Hymenobacter tibetensis: one gene and its partners. The protein of the gene in region 2 interacts with the protein of the main gene of each other region in a pairwise test. Links are inferred from orthologs where the notes say so. Each region holds a gene or a part of one and is shown on either strand. Other genes may lie near its edges.

What was found.
Region 1: the proteins of MTX78_RS20750 (region 2) and MTX78_RS17220 interact in binary tests that used the Escherichia coli proteins (3 or more experiments, as listed by UniProt). The link is inferred for Hymenobacter tibetensis from one-to-one orthologs.
Region 3: the proteins of MTX78_RS20750 (region 2) and dnaE interact in binary tests that used the Escherichia coli proteins (3 or more experiments, as listed by UniProt). The link is inferred for Hymenobacter tibetensis from one-to-one orthologs.

What each region holds. Positions count from the first base shown.
Region 1 is NZ_CP094669.1:4,293,189-4,297,895, forward strand. Bases 975-3,883 are described here. They hold MTX78_RS17220 (cytochrome c oxidase subunit I), read right to left. Parts: upstream 3,406-3,883; coding sequence 1,543-3,405; downstream 975-1,542. Other genes in these bases: MTX78_RS17215 (COX15/CtaA family protein), read right to left, coding at 975-1,343; MTX78_RS17225 (cytochrome c oxidase subunit II), read right to left, coding at 3,435-3,883. Also shown: cyoE (heme o synthase), read right to left, coding at 1-247; more of MTX78_RS17215, read right to left, coding at 300-974; more of MTX78_RS17225, read right to left, coding at 3,884-4,496; MTX78_RS17230 (quinol:cytochrome C oxidoreductase), read right to left, coding at 4,592-4,707. UniProt on the Escherichia coli protein: Cytochrome bo(3) ubiquinol oxidase is the terminal enzyme in the aerobic respiratory chain of E.coli that predominates when cells are grown at high aeration.
Region 2 is NZ_CP094669.1:5,157,441-5,162,200, forward strand. The notes cover bases 979-3,940. They hold MTX78_RS20750 (methionine aminotransferase), read left to right. Parts: upstream 979-1,861; coding sequence 1,862-3,019; downstream 3,020-3,940. Other genes in these bases: MTX78_RS20745 (PAS domain-containing protein), read left to right, coding at 979-1,695; MTX78_RS20755 (amidohydrolase), read left to right, coding at 3,250-3,940. Also shown: more of MTX78_RS20745, read left to right, coding at 1-978; more of MTX78_RS20755, read left to right, coding at 3,941-4,044; MTX78_RS20760 (FG-GAP-like repeat-containing protein), read right to left, coding at 4,101-4,760. UniProt on the Escherichia coli protein: Shows aminotransferase activity with methionine and histidine as substrates, and to a lesser extent also with phenylalanine.
Region 3 is NZ_CP094669.1:4,523,428-4,529,457, reverse strand. What follows is about bases 975-5,206. They hold dnaE (DNA polymerase III subunit alpha), read right to left. Parts: upstream 4,859-5,206; coding sequence 1,175-4,858; downstream 975-1,174. Outside these bases: MTX78_RS18135 (SDR family NAD(P)-dependent oxidoreductase), read right to left, coding at 115-867; MTX78_RS18125 (fatty acid desaturase family protein), read left to right, coding at 5,348-6,030. UniProt on the Escherichia coli protein: DNA polymerase III is a complex, multichain enzyme responsible for most of the replicative synthesis in bacteria. This DNA polymerase also exhibits 3' to 5' exonuclease activity. The alpha chain is the DNA polymerase catalytic subunit.

The sequences.
Region 1 (4,707 bases), 860 kb from region 2 along the record:
CACTCAACACCCCCTGAGGCAAAGGTCTTTTAGCGGTCCTCTTCATCAGCTTATCGAGATGAATCTCGTAAATCTGATTGATAGTGTTGGCGGCACCTGTAACCGCTAGTCCGCCTATCATGACCAGTAGCGCCTTGCTCCAATCAAAAGCCTGAGTCCCCAGCAAATAGCCGATGGCGCTCGAGAAGGCTACTGTTAGCGCCAACCGGAATTTTATTAACTGGAAGTATGCCCTGGCTTTGGTCATCAGTGGGTAAAACAGCACGCCCGGTGGATGGACTCCAAACCGGGCCGCAAAGTTACGCAACAACGCTTGCATAAGCGGCCTGCGGTTGCGTTTTAGCTTGGCGGGCGTATCGAATAATGGTCAGAAACTGGGCGCCGAACAACACAGTGGCCACAGTAAGGTGTATAGGCTGCACAGCAGCAGGCAAAGCTAAGTAAGCTAATGTCACGCCGGCCGCAATCTCCAACCCTAGCAGCCCCATCGTAACTGTTGCCAACAGCTGCAAGTTGGCATTACGGGTTTGATAGAGCCGATAAGCTACGTACACATTTAAGGCGAGTAGCACCAGAGAGAAAGAACGATGTATTTTAAAGGTGTTGCCCAGCTGTTCCACCCATTCAGCTCTGCCCAGATAGTTAGCCGCTGTAGCTACTATATCTATTTGCTCACGCACTTGGGTACCAAGTACTATCTGCCCAAAAGTAAGCAGCGCGGTTAACCACAGAAGAGGCGTTAATGCTTTAGGAAGAGCTTGCTGCCTATAGGGAGTAGCACTATTCTCCTGCTGAGAACGGTCAACAGCATAAATCAACATGGCAACAATCAACAAAGCCAGCGCCATGTGTACAGTTACAAGTTCTGGCAACAAGTTGGTGGATACAACCAACGACCCCAACCAGCCTTGAAACCCTGTGAGTAAGAACGACGCAAATGCCAGCCAAAAAATAGCTCGGTCACGACGCCAGTAAGGCAACGATAACACAACGGTCAGGAATATAAACACGCCTATCAGAGCTCCTAAGAGCCGGTTGACATATTCAATCCACGTCTTGGTAGCATTGAAATCTGTCTCGACAAACTGAGTAGGATGAGCAAAGATCTGGCTGGCCACCTGTTTGAAACCAAGGCGCTCCAAAGTCTTCGCGAGCTTCTTGTTTTTTGCGACACGCTGCGCAGTGTAAATCTCCTTGTAGCCCTCTGGCAACTCACTTACCTGTGTTGGCGGCACCCATGTTCCAAAACACTTCGGCCAATCAGGGCACCCCATGCCAGATCCTGTACTCCGAACAATTCCTCCCACCAAAATCAGTAGGTAAACGGACACCACAGTTAGCATACCGAAAAACCGAAAGCGGCGCACGAAAGCAGGTTGGGTCATGTATATTTTATTACTAGTGTTAACTGAGTAGTAACAATTGAAACCGTTTTTTGGTGTCTGATTCCTTGCTCAGATTACGTGATTTAACTTGCTTGAGAAACACAAAACGGGCCGCCGTAAGTACAGCGGCCCGTTCCGGGTATTGAATGAATGCTTACTACTCGTTTTCGTTTTCGTACGGCAGGTTAGAAGACTGCGTCTTAGAATACGGCACGTTTTGTGGGATGAAATCCTGCTCGGCACCTGGCTTGCTATAATCATAGGGCCAGCGGTATACTGCGGGAATCTCACCAGGCCAGTTACCGTGCCCAGGTAATACAGGAGTAGTCCACTCGAGCGTTGTAGAACGCCATGGGTTCTCTGTAGCGCGACGACCACGGAAGATGCTATAGAAGAAGTTGAAGACGAACACGAACTGTGCGAAAAACGCTAGGATAGCAGCAATCGAAATGAACTTGTTCAAATCAGCAAACTGACTGAACATATCGAAACCGGTCCAAGCGTAGTAGCGGCGTGGGAAACCAGCGATACCAACGTAGTGCATTGGCAAAAAAACCAAGTACACGCCTATGAAAGTCAACCAGAAGTGAATATATCCTAGTTTTTCATCCATCATACGGCCAAACATCTTTGGGAACCAGTGATACACACCAGCAAACAGTCCAAAGAAAGCAGAGCTACCCATTACCAAGTGGAAGTGAGCTACCACGAAGTACGTATTGTGCATCTGAATATCCAAGGCAGCATTGCCAAGGATAATACCGGTAAGACCACCCGAAATGAACAGGGATACGAAACCAATGGAGAACAACATAGCCGAAGTGAAGCGAATGTTACCACGCCACAGTGTAGCCAGCCAGTTGAACGTCTTCACTGCCGATGGTACAGCAATGATAAGAGTCAGGAACATGAAGACAGACCCAAGGAATGGATTCATGCCTGTCACAAACATATGGTGAGCCCATACTACGAACGACAGCAACGAAATTCCCAAGAGCGAGCCAATCATAGCCCGATAGCCGAAGATTGGCTTGCGAGAGTTGGTAGCGAGAATTTCAGATACCATACCCATTGCAGGCATGATAACGATATATACTTCGGGGTGACCTAAAAACCAGAACAGGTGCTGGAAAAGAATAGGAGAACCACCCGTGTTAGGCAATGCCTGTCCAGCAATGTAAATGTCAGAAAGGAAGAAGCTAGTACCAAAGCTACGGTCAAAGATCAGTAGCAATGCTGCAGAGAACAATACTGGAAAAGCGAGCAAACCCAGGATAGCAGTCAAGAAGAACGACCAGATAGTAAGCGGCAGCTTACTCATGCTCATTCCTTTGGTACGCAGGTTGATTACTGTTGTGATGTAGTTTACACCACCTAACAGCTGTGAAACGATAAACAATGCCATCGACACCAACCACATGGTCATACCCATGCCGGAGCCAGGAATAGCCTGAGGTAAGGCGCTAAGTGGAGGATAGATTGTCCAGCCAGCCGAAGCAGGTCCAGTCTCCAAGAAGATAGACAAGAACATAATAACGCTCGACATAAAGAAGAACCAATACGAGAGCATATTCATGAAGCCCGAAGCCATATCCCGGGCACCAACTTGCAGCGGAATCAGAAAGTTGGAGAAGGTACCGGAAAGACCAGCTGTCAGTACAAAGAACACCATGATGGTGCCGTGCATTGTAACCAGAGACAGATAGAACTCGGGGTTGAGCTTACCAGCTTCTACCCACTTACCGAGAACTGGAGTCAACCACTCCATGGTAGACTCAGGCCATCCTAGTTGAAGACGGAACAAGCTAGAAAGGGTACCACCTAAAATTGCCCAGAAGATACCCGTGATAAGGAACTGCTTAGCAATCGTTTTGTGGTCGGTGCTGAATACATATTTGAACAGCCAATGCTGATCGTGATGATGATCATCATGAAGCGCGTGCTCATCGTGCGTAGTTTGCGGCTCGGTAACCCCGATACCACCTTGCACTTGCGCTTGATTTGGAAGATTAGCAGCCATATAAGAAGCGTGCGATTAACTGAGTGAAATTAGAGCGAAGCTTTGGTAGCAGGCGTAGCTACCGCAGCGGCAGCCTCTTTTACAACCAGTTTTTCCTCCTTCTGTTTGAAAGAAGCCAAAACATCTGGGTTCTGTTCCGAGAAGGATTTTTGCTGAGAGAACCATGCTACATAATCATCTGGCTCGTCTACTACAATGGTAAATTTCATTGCAAAGTGCCCACGACCGCAGATTTGATTGCAAGCAAGTTCATAGTTGAACTTAGGGTTACCTAATTGAGCACGCATCTCGTCTGTAGTCTTAGTAGGCGTAAACCAGAATTTGGTTGGCATACCAGGTACTGCATACATCTGCACTCGGAAGTGCGGCATGTACACTGCGTGTAATACATCACGCGAACGGATCTTCAACAATACTGGGTGGCCTTTAGGCACATGAATTTCTCCAGGAACAAAGTCATCAAGACCAGACTTGTCACTTAGATCGAAACCGAATTCATTGGTAGCATCAATCAAGCGGTAGTTAACCACACCGAGCTTCATATCACGGCCGGGATAGCGTACCAGCCAGTTGAACTGCTTGCCCATTACTTCGAGTACAACAGCATCCTTGGGAGCCGGGCCAGTAATACGGCTCCATTCTTTCCAGCCAGCAAACACCAAAGCAGCCATCACAATAGCTGGAATCACCGTCCAGATGATCTCAATCTTGTTGTTATGGGGAAAGAAGTAAGCCCGACGGCCATCCTGATGCTGATACTTGTAAGAGTAAAAGAACAGGAGAACCTGAGTTAGCACAAATACCAACCCGATAACAATCATGGTAGTCCAGAACATGCGCTCTGTAGCATGACCGTGCACCGAAGCAATTGGTGGGTTCATCTTGTCGTAGTTGTCGCCAAACGACCAAGCGAAAGCAGCACCACCTACGACCAAGAAAACGAGCATTAATACCGCATTCACGCGGTTGCTGGTCCCGAGTTCACGCGCCGAGCTACCAGAAAAAATCGAAGTTAGAATCTGGAGTCGGAACAAAAGGCCAAAGACGACCAACACCAACACCAGCACCAACAAAATACCAAGAGCAGTCATTCTGTAGAGGTTTGAAGAGAGAACCTAGATATAAGTTAAAACAAATAAAGACGGTAAATGTCTGGCGTTTAACTCGGCAATCTTGGCCCTAAAAATTAAGTTGTATGATGAACGCTTTCATCGAGGAACGGATGATGCAACGGCACCAACGATGCCTGAGTAAGACGCTTGGTCATCAACAGCAAGAAGCTTCCCAAGAACACTAACGCAA
Region 2 (4,760 bases):
ACGCAACGTAAATGGAAAGCCGCGCTGCGTGCGGGCACCACCTTTGAAACCGAGCACCGCTGGCGCAGCCAGACGGGAGAGTACCGCTGGTTTCTGGCTCGGGCCGAGGCCATTCGGCGGGAAGATGGCCGTATCCTGCGTTGGGTGGGCAGCAACACCGACATCGATGATAAGCGGCTCGCGCAGGTGCGGCTCGAAGAGAAAGACCGGCAGCTGCTTCAAATTTTGAGCCAAGCCCCGGCTTCTATTGCCACGCTGGAAGGGCCGGAACACCGCCTCACTTTTTTCAATGACAGCTACTCCGTCTTTGTTGGCGGCCGCACCGAGCTGGGGCGCCGGGTAGCTGATCTGCTACCGGAAGTGGAAGAGCAAGGCTTCATTGCCCTCCTCGATGACGTGTACACTACCGGCCAGCCCCGGATGGTTTTCGAGACACTTATTGCCCTGAAGCAGCCCGGCACCACTACCTTCCGGCAACACTACGTTACGTTCTCCTACCAGCCCCTGCACGACGAGCAACACCGCGTGAAGGGGGTGCTGGCTTTCATTCTGGACATCACCGAGCAAGTGCGCAGTCGGCAGCAGTCGGAGGCCCTGGAGGCCCAGATACGCCGCCGCGACGAACAGGTGCGGCTCATGACGGAGTCGTTGCCGGTGATGACCTTTGTCTGCAACCCCTCCGGGGACATCGTGTACGCCGGCCCGCAATGGTACGCCTTCACCGGCACTAGCCCTGCTACCAACGATATCAACGGTTCCTGGCCTGAGCTGCTGCACCCCGACGACCTGCCTACCATCCGGCGGGAATACGGGGCCGCTCTGCAAGAGAGCCGGGCCTGGAGCTACGAGTTTCGGCTGCGCCGCCACGATGGGCAGTACCGCTGGATACTAAGCCGGGGCATACCTGAGTTCGACGCCACGGGCCGCGTCCGGTGCTGGTATTGCACCAACACCGAGGTGCACGAGGAACACGAATTGCGCGAGCAGCTGCAAGCACAGAACGCCGAGCTGTTGCGCACCAACGAGAGCCTCGACAACTTCGTGTACACCACCTCCCACGACCTGCGCCAGCCCATCAACAACATGGCGGGCATCTTTCAGGAGCTGATTCGCACGGCTTCCTTTCCCGATCCGGATGCCGTGAAGCTGGTGGCGATGTTCGAGCGGGCCCTCACGCAAATCAATGATACCATTCATGATTTGTCGGAATTGATACAGGTGCAGAAGCAGCGCCAATACCTGGACACGGAGCGTATCGACCTAACAGCATTTACGGCGGAAGTGCTGGCCAGCATCCAAGACCAGCTTACAGCATCGGGGGCCACGGTTACCACCAATTTCGAGGCGGCACCAACCATTCAGTTTGTGCGGCCTAGCCTACAGAGCGTGCTCTACAATTTGGTTAGCAACGCGCTTAAATACGCCGCTCCCGACCGCCAGGCCCATATTCAGCTAAGCAGCTACCCACTCAAAAACTATGTGGTGCTGGTGGTGGAAGACAATGGAATAGGCATTGATATGGCGCGCTTTGGCAGCCAGCTATTTCAGCTGTTCCGCCGCTTCCACGACCATGTTGACGGGTCGGGAGTAGGCCTGTATCTGGTCAACCGGATAGTGCAGAGCCACGGGGGCCGCGTGGAGGTGGAAAGCACTGTGAACGAAGGCGCCGCTTTCCGGGTGTACTTGCCCCTGTAGTACGAGAGCCTACCAATCGGCCACAATGTTTGTTTCTGGATGCGAAGCCCTACCAGGCTATCTGGCAGGGCTTTTTGCAGGGTGCTTTTCGTAGGTCTGAAGCGGGGGCTTTACCTTAGGCATCCAACTGCCGGGGTTGCCCGCCGCTTCCACTAATCTCTCGTTCATGTTTCCTATCGTTTCCAAGCTGCCTGATGTGGGCACCAGTATTTTTTCGGTGATGACGCAGCTGGCTCAGGAATGCGGAGCCATCAACCTGGCGCAGGGCTTTCCTGATTATGACCCGCCCCTGGCCTTGCAGGAAGCGCTGGCCCGCCACGCCACCACGCCTGGCCACCACCAGTATGCCCCCATGCCTGGCTTGCCACGCCTGCGCGAAGCCATTGCCCACAAAACGGCCCGCGTCTACCAGGTTCCCGCACCCGACCCCGCCACCGAAATAACCGTGACATGCGGCGCCACCGAGGCGCTTTACGCCGCGCTGGCCGCCGTGGTCCATCCCGGCGACGAGGTAGTTGTGCTCGAACCAGCCTATGATCTGTATGGTCCGGCCATCCGGCTGCAAGGCGGCATTCCAGTGTACGTCCCTCTTGACTCGCCCACTTTCCGCATCAATTGGGAGCGGGTGCGGGCGGCTCTTACGCCACGTACGCGCCTGCTCATGATCAACTCGCCCCACAACCCCAGCGGCGCCGTCCTAACCACCGAAGACCTAGAGTCCCTGGCTGCGCTGGTAGCCGATACCCCCATTTTGATACTCAGCGACGAGGTGTACGAGCACATGGTGTTTGATGGCGTACCGCACCGCAGCGCGCTACAACACCCTGCCTTGCGGGAGCGGACGTTTGTGCTTTCCTCCTTCGGCAAAACCTACCATGCCACTGGCTGGAAAGTAGGGTATTGCATTGCCCCACCAGCCCTCACCGCCGAACTGCGCCGGGTCCACCAGTTCCTGACTTTTGCCGTGAGCACGCCCACCCAGCACGCCCTCGCCGACGCCCTCGAAACCGACCCCGCGCACGACCAGCAGTTGCCGGCCTTCTACCAGCCGAAGCGCGACCTATTTCGGGAGTTGCTCGCCGCTTCGCGCTTCGAGCTGCTGCCGGTTCTGGGTGGCTATTTCCAGTTGGCCCGCTACTCTCAGATATCCACTACGGAAAGCGACGTAGCCTTCGCGCAGCGCCTCACCCGCGAATCTGGCGTGGCGGTTGTGCCTGTTTCAGCGTTCTACCACAACGGCCATGACGAAGGTTTAATTCGGTTTTGCTTCGCCAAACAAGAAGCAACACTACGGGCTGCTGCTGATCGGTTGCGCGAACTGTAGCCAACCAGCAAAGGCAATTAGGTGACGCAACCTGCGTTAGGGAGTTTTCTTGCGCCCAACCACCACGCGGTGCTCCGCACAATCATCAAGTATTCCGCTTGGAACAGTGCTTGCGTGCGGGTTGAGGGGGCGCGAATTATTTTGGGAACTATAACGGTATCTGCTGGCAGCTACCTTATATTTCTTGATAGTTATACTGACCTTCTTCTACCTCCTATTGCCCCACTTCCGTGTCTGATCTAACCGTTTCTTTCGTACAGGCTTCGTTGCAATGGCACGATGCAAAGGCCAATCGGGCCGAGCTACGCCGGCATGTTGATGAAATATCCATTGCCACCGACCTGATTGTGCTGCCGGAAATGTTCACCACGGGCTTCAGCATGGAAGCTGCTAAGCTGGCCGAAACCATGGATGGCCCTACGGTAGCGTGGCTGCGTGAGCTAGCCGCTGCCCGTGATGCCGTCATGACTGGTAGCATCATCATCAAAGAGAAAGAGCAGTATTACAACCGCCTGCTTTGGGTGCGGCCCGACGGTAGCTTAAGCTACTACAACAAGCGCCACCTGTTCACGATGGCCAACGAGCACCACACCTACGTGGCCGGCACGGAACGCCTAGTAGAGGAATGGCGCGGGTGGCGCATCTGCCCCCTGGTATGCTACGACTTGCGTTTTCCAGTTTGGAGCCGCAACTCCGTCACGCAGCCCTACGACCTGTTGCTGTACGTGGCCAACTGGCCGGCTGCCCGCCGCACTGCCTGGATGACGCTCCTGCGTGCCCGTGCCATTGAGAACCTGGCGTATACTATGGGTGTGAACTGCGTAGGCATTGACGGGAACAGCCTCGCTTACGCCGGCGACTCAGCCCTGCTGGATATGCGTGGCGAGTACTTGGTAGAAGTAGGCAACCAGGAAACTGGCATCACCCGTTCCCTTCGCCGCGCCGACCTTGACGCCTTCCGTGAACGGTTCCCCGCCCTCCACGACGCCGACTCCTTCGAGATGACGCAGTTGGCGAAATGGTAAGTGAAAGGCGCGGTTGCTGTTACGCTCCAACAGAGCCAACAACCGCGCCTTCCTAGCTATTTTACCACCAGTCGCTGCATACCTAGCCGGCCGTCGGTGGTTTCGCAGCGCACCAGGTAGAGGCCGGCGGCTAGCCCACGCAGGTCCACTTCGTGCCGCCGGGCGAGGATCGTACCCTTACGCATGGTACGCCCCGTGAGGTCGAGTAGGGTGAGCTGCACGGGTTGGGGCGCTTCCACGGTGGTTGTGCTGGTAGCCGGATTGGGATAGAGTGAAAGCGGCAGGTTTTGGGCGGCGTTGCGCGTGCTCAATACCCGGTTTCGGGGGGCAGCCGCTAGCACCCCACCGCTTTCCATCCCGATGAACAGTTCTAGTCCGCCGTCGCCATCTACGTCGTTGGCAGCCAGGGTGAAGTGGTTCTGGTCACGGACTCCGAGTAGTGCGTTCTCGTAGGAGCCCAACGCATTGTTGTAGAACAAGTTGGTGCAGTCGAGAAAGACGCTGCTTTGCGCCCGCAGATTGCTGAACAGCCGCACAGTGCCGGATGCATCCGTAACGAGCAAATCGGGCGTACCGTCGCTGTCGAAGTCGGCTACCAATGGGCAAAGGTTAACGGGCCGGGTATTGTTGGCCGAACGAATCTGCCCGTAGTCGGCATTGGCTACTACAAACGCGTTTTCCAGGCTGCTGCTGCCGTTGTTGCGGTAGTAGCGCAG
Region 3 (6,030 bases), 630 kb from region 2 along the record:
AAGTTGTTTATGCCCTTTTTTCTTCCTTAAACGCCACAGCACACAGTTACTGGTTCCGGTAACTGCGTGTTGTGGCGTAAGGTATAACGCACAAGAAGTAATTCGTCAGCCCGTTTACAGCACTATCCCCCCGGTTACCTCTAAGCGCTGGCCATTGAGCCAGCGGGCCGCATCGGTGCAGAGGAACGCGACGATGCCGCCGATATCGTCGGGCTCGGCCGTGCGGCCCAGGGCCGTGGCTTGGGCCACCCAAGCGCGCATCTCGGGTGTATCCGGCATCGCTCCGCCCCCAAAGACGGCGCCCGGGGCGACTACGTTGGCCGCAATGCCTCGGCTACCCAACTCCAGCGCCAGGTAACGCGTGAAGACCTCCACTGCTCCTTTCATGCTGGCATAGGCGGAAAAGCCCGCATAGGAACTACGCGCCGACACGGTGGAAACGTTGATGATCCGGCCGCCGTCGCGCAGCAGGGGCAGCGCCTGTTGCGTGAGGAAGTACACGCCCTTGAAGTGCACCTGGAGCATCTCATCAAACTGCCCCTCGGTTGTCTCACTAATGGGGGCGCTCAGGCTGGTGCCGGCGTTGTTGATGAGAAAGTCGAACCGGTCGGTAGCAAAGGTATCGGCCAGCACCGTGGTGACTTCAGCGAAAAACGCCTCGAAGGTGCGCAGTTCAGCTGCGTCGAGGGGCAGGGCCACGGCCCGGCGACCCAAGGCTGTGATGTCGGCGACCACAGCCGCCGCTTCGGCTTGCTGGCTGCGGTACGTGAGGATGACGTCGATGCCCTGTTGGGCTAGTTTGAGGGCCATGTCTTTGCCCAGGCCCCGGCTACCGCCGGTTACAAGCGCGATTTTGGAAGTATTCATACAGAGTGTATTTGCCGTATTACGTGAACACGACAAAGGTCCTCTAGCCTGCTGCCGGTGCGGTTGTATTAGCCAATCCGCTTCTTGTAGAAATCAAATTGGCACGGCGGGCAGCGGGCGAAACGCGCTGGGGCTTACGGCAGCATAGCGGCGGTAGAAGGGCGAGAAGTGGCACATCGACGAAGGCTAGGCTGTTGGCAATTTCCACTAGTGTCTGTTCCAGCAATATGCCTTCCGGAAAGAATAAGGGCAGTAGTGGACGCCCACTACTGCCCTTATTCTTTCCGGAATGGAATCGTATAACTCCTTAAATCAGCTGGCAGGCGTCAATTTCCATTTCCCGCATCCGGGCAATGAACGCTTTCGGCTCGATGCGGTAGCGACGCGAATAAGTGTCCACGGCCAAGTGTTCGTGGGGCTCCGCAAACTTGATTTCCAGCTTTTTGCTGCCCTGGCTTTCCTCTACCGCGGCCATGAACCGGTCCATGAAGGGCTCGGTGATGGTGCGCAGATCGAGCTGCACCCGCACGCCATTGGAGAGCTTCTCGGCCACGTGGAACAGCGGCTCCATGGTCATGATCTTGAACTCGAACTGATCGGAGTCGCGGAAACGCTGCTGGAACTTGCCGCGGATGAACATAGGCGGCACCTGCTCTTTGTCGTAGTTGCGGGGGTTGATGAGCGGGGAGAACTTCGAGTAGTCGTCGCGGAACAAGGCCAGGTTCAAACTTGATTCGTAGTCTTCCACGTTGAAGCTCACGAAGGGGTGGCCGGTCTTGGTGGTTTTGAACAACACATTGGAAATCAGCCCAGCCACCGATATGTCGCGGTTCTTGTAGTTCTCAATTTTGTCGAGGCCGCACGTGCAGTACGAGTCGATTTCCAGCTTGAAGTCGTCGAGCGGGTGACCGGACAGGTAGAAGCCTACCACTTCCTTTTCACGGCGCAGCTTCTCGGTGGGGCTCCACAGCTCCATGTCCTGAATCTTGGGCATGGGAATAGCCATCATGTCGCCGCCGCCTCCGAATAGGCTCTGCTGGGCCGATTCTTTAGCTGCTTGGTGCTGCTGGCCCACTTTCATGGCCTTCTCAATGACGTTCTGGTCACCACTCAGCGCCTCGATGTACTGGCGGCGGTGGTAGCGCTCGAACGAGTCGAAGGCACCGGCCTGGGCCATGCTTTCAAACGTTTTCTTGTTCACGGCCCGCAGGTTCACGCGGCGCGAGAAGTCGAAAATGTCGGCGTACGGACCGTTCTTGGTACGCTCCGTCACAATTTCTTCCACGGCAGCTTCGCCGGCACCCTTCACGGCAGCCATCCCAAAACGAATCTGGCCCTGCTTGTTCACGTTGAACTTCAAGATAGATTCGTTGACGTCGGGACCGAGTACGGCTACACCTTGCTTGCGAGCTTCCTCGATGAAGAACGTCACCTTCTTGATGTCGCCCATGTTGTTGGTGAGCACGGCGGCCATGTACTCGGCAGGGTAGTGGGCCTTGAGGTAGCCGGTCTGGTAAGCCACCACCGAGTAAGCGGCGGAGTGGGAGCGGTTGAAGCCGTAGGCCGCAAACTTTTCCATCACGTCGAACACCTCGTTGGCTTTCTTGGCCTTGATACCGTGTAGCTTCTCGGCGCCTTCCGTGAATTTCTCACGTTCCAGAGCCATCTTTTTCATGTCCTTCTTACCCATGGCGCGGCGCAGCAAGTCGGCGCCGCCGAGCGAGTAACCGGCCAGAATCTGGGCCGTTTGCATGATCTGCTCCTGGTACACCATGATGCCCTGCGAGTAGTTCAGGATGGGCTCTAACAACTCGTGCGGGTACTCTACCGGTTCGCGGCCGTGCTTGCGGTTGATGAAGTTCGGGATGAACTGCATCGGGCCCGGCCGGTACAGGGCGTTCATGGCAATCAGGTCCTCGATGTTGGTGGGCTTGAGGTCCTTGAGGTACATGCGCATACCCTCGGATTCAAACTGGAACGTGCCGATGGTGTCGCCGCGCTGGTAGAGCTCGTAGGTTTTCTGGTCGTCAATTGGAATAGCGTCGATGTCGATTTTAACGCCGTGGTTCTGCTCAATTAGGTTGATGGCATCGACGATAATAGTCAACGTCTTCAAGCCCAGGAAGTCCATCTTGAGCATCCCGGCACTCTCAATCACCTTGCCATCAAACTGCGTAACCAGCAGGTCCGAATCCTTGGAGGTGGAAACGGGAATGTACTTGGTGATGTCGTCGGGGGCAATGATGACGCCGGCGGCGTGGATGCCGGTGTTGCGGACTGAGCCTTCCAGCTTCTCGGCGAGGCGCAGGATATGGCCGCGCAGGTTGTCGGGCGCATCGTCGCGCCGGATCATATCCAGTTCCTGGTTTTCGGCAAACGCTTTGGCTAGTGTAGTACCCACTTGGTCGGGCACCATTTTCACCAGGTCGTTGGCCAGCGGCAAGGCCAGATCCATGGCCCGCGACACGTCCTTGATAGACGATTTGGCCGCCATGGTACCGAAGGTAATAATCTGAGCGACCTGCGTTTTACCGTACTTGTCCACCACGTAGTCGATGACTTTCTGACGGTTCACGTCGTCGAAGTCGATATCAATATCGGGCATGGACACGCGCTCCGGATTCAAGAAACGCTCGAACAGCAGCGAGTACTTGATGGGGTCAATGTTGGTGATACCAATGCAGTAGGCCACTGCCGAACCGGCCGCCGAGCCCCGGCCCGGCCCTACGGCCACGCCAATGTTGCGGCCGTGGTTGATGAAGTCTTGGGTGATGAGGAAGTAGCCCGCAAAGCCCATCGTCTCAATCACGCGCAGTTCGTAGTCCAGCCGCTCCTCGATTTCGGGCGTGCGCTCGGAGTAGCGGCGTTTTTCGCCCTCGAAAGCGCCCTTGAACGTGAGGTAACGTAGGAACGCGTCGGCAGTGGGGTGTTCGGCCGGGAGCGGAAAGTTGGGGAGCAAAATATCGCGCTGCAGCTTGGGCGGCGTGATTTTATCTACAATTTCGTTGGTGTTGTCTAAGCTCTCCGGCACGTCGGCGAAGAGGGCGTTCATCTCCGCCTGGGTCTTGAAGTAGAACTGGTCGTTGGCGAAACCGAAGCGGGCCCGAGGCTTGGGTCCCTGGGCTTCCTCGTCGATGCGCTGAAGCTGGCGACGGATGGTAGCATCCTGCGCCGACAAATGACGCAGGTTGTCGAGGTGGTCGTAGTGAACTTTGTTGTCCTGCGAAATCAGACGGAAATACTGCGTTTGGAAGTCGCCAACCGGAATGCTGTGCTCCTCGCCGGTATTCACGCACAGCAAAATGTCGTGCGGCGCGAAGTCGGTTTGGTCGACGTAGTGCGAGTCATTGGTGCAAATCACCTTCACGTTATACTTCTTGGCCAGGCTCAGCAGCACTTGGTTTACGTCTTCCTGGCTCTTGCCGGTGCCATCGAAATTCATCAGCCCGTGCCGCTGAATCTCGATATAGTAATCGTCCTCGAACACGTCCAGCCACCATTTCAGCAGCTCTTCGGCCTTGGCCTCACTCTCAAACAGAATGGCCTGCGGAATTTCAGCGCCAATGCAACACGACGTAGCAATCAGGCCCTCGTGATACTTGAGCAGAATCTCTTTGTCGATACGCGGGAACTTGGAGTACACGCCTTCGATAAAACTCATCGAGCAAAGCTTGCTCAGGTTATGGTAGCCGGCTTGGTCTTTGGCTAATAGCAGCTGGTGGTAGCGTTTGTCACGTTCGCCTTTTTCGCGGCTGAAGGCCTTCTTGTGGCGGTCTTCTACCATGTAGAACTCGCAGCCCACAATTGGCTTGACGTTGTACTTGTTGGCTTCTGCTACGAAGTTGAAGGCTCCGAACATGTTGCCGTGGTCGGTGAGGGCAACGGCGGGCATGCCATCGGCCTGCGCCTTTTTCATCAGGGCGCTGATGCTGGCCTGGCCATCAAGAAGAGAATATTGGGTGTGGGAATGCAGGTGCGAGAAAACGGCCATGGGCAATGCGCCTCCCGCCGTTAGGGCGCGAAGCGGACAGTAAAGTTACCCACGAAATGGCGGCAAGGAAAGAGTGCGCGGCAAGGGATTTTGGCGTATCACCGCAGCTCGTAATAAGGTGCTTCACGGGCTTTCTCCTTGCTACAAGGTGCTCAGCAGTGTCCGCAACCTGTTGGGGTGGCTCGGAAAAGGCTGGTTTTGTGTGGCCTACTGCGCCACATAATTTGGGTACTTCCCCTGCAGGCGGAACCCCATCTGCTGTAAACTAGTTAGCTTGCATACGCACTTGTATGTAGAATAGTATATATACTGGTGCATTGAGTACCAAAGGTGTTATTACTGCTATAGTATCTACAAAAGATTGTTAGTGCCTTGATAATCAAGTTCTTTAGGCTGCTTGCGTGCGCCCAAACGACTTTCTTTACTTTCGGGTTTCCTATCTAGCTTCTACATCACCCAAGGCCGGGCATACCGGTCAGTATTGTCTCCATGAAGCATTTGGCACCCCTCACTGATCCGGTTTATGACCAGACGGCTCCACTCTCTCGCTTCGGTCACTTTCTAGTACAGTTCATACAAGACAAACGGGATTTGCCCTTTGTGTACCTGATTCTGGAAATATCCTGTACGCTGCTGCCACTAGTAGCCGTACTGTTCTGGCCCAACCTCGACAGCCGAGTGTGGTGGGCGGCGCTGGCCGTGTACATGTTTCTGACCACGTTTTACTTTAAAGGGCCATTTGGGCTGATGCTGCATTGCACCAGCCACCGCATCTTGTTCAAGAAGAAGTACGCTCAATTCAACCACTACATTCCGTGGGTGATTGGGCCCTTGTTCGGGCAAACCCCCGAGACGTACTTCACCCACCACTTGGGCATGCATCACCCCGAGAACAACATGGAGCACGATGAAAGCTCCACGATGGATTATCAGCGTGACTCGATACTCAGCTTTGGCCGCTACTTGGGAAGCTTTTTTCTAGTAGGCATCCCGCGGCTAGCGCAATATTTCACGCGCAACCAGAAGCCAAAGCTGCGGCACCGTCTGCTGCGCGGCGAAGTGGTGTACATTGTGGCATGCATAGGGTTGGCGTTTGTGAATCTACCAGCAACGTTCGTGGTGCTGGTGCTGCCGGTGCTTGTAACGCGGGCGGTGATGATGCTCGGCAACTG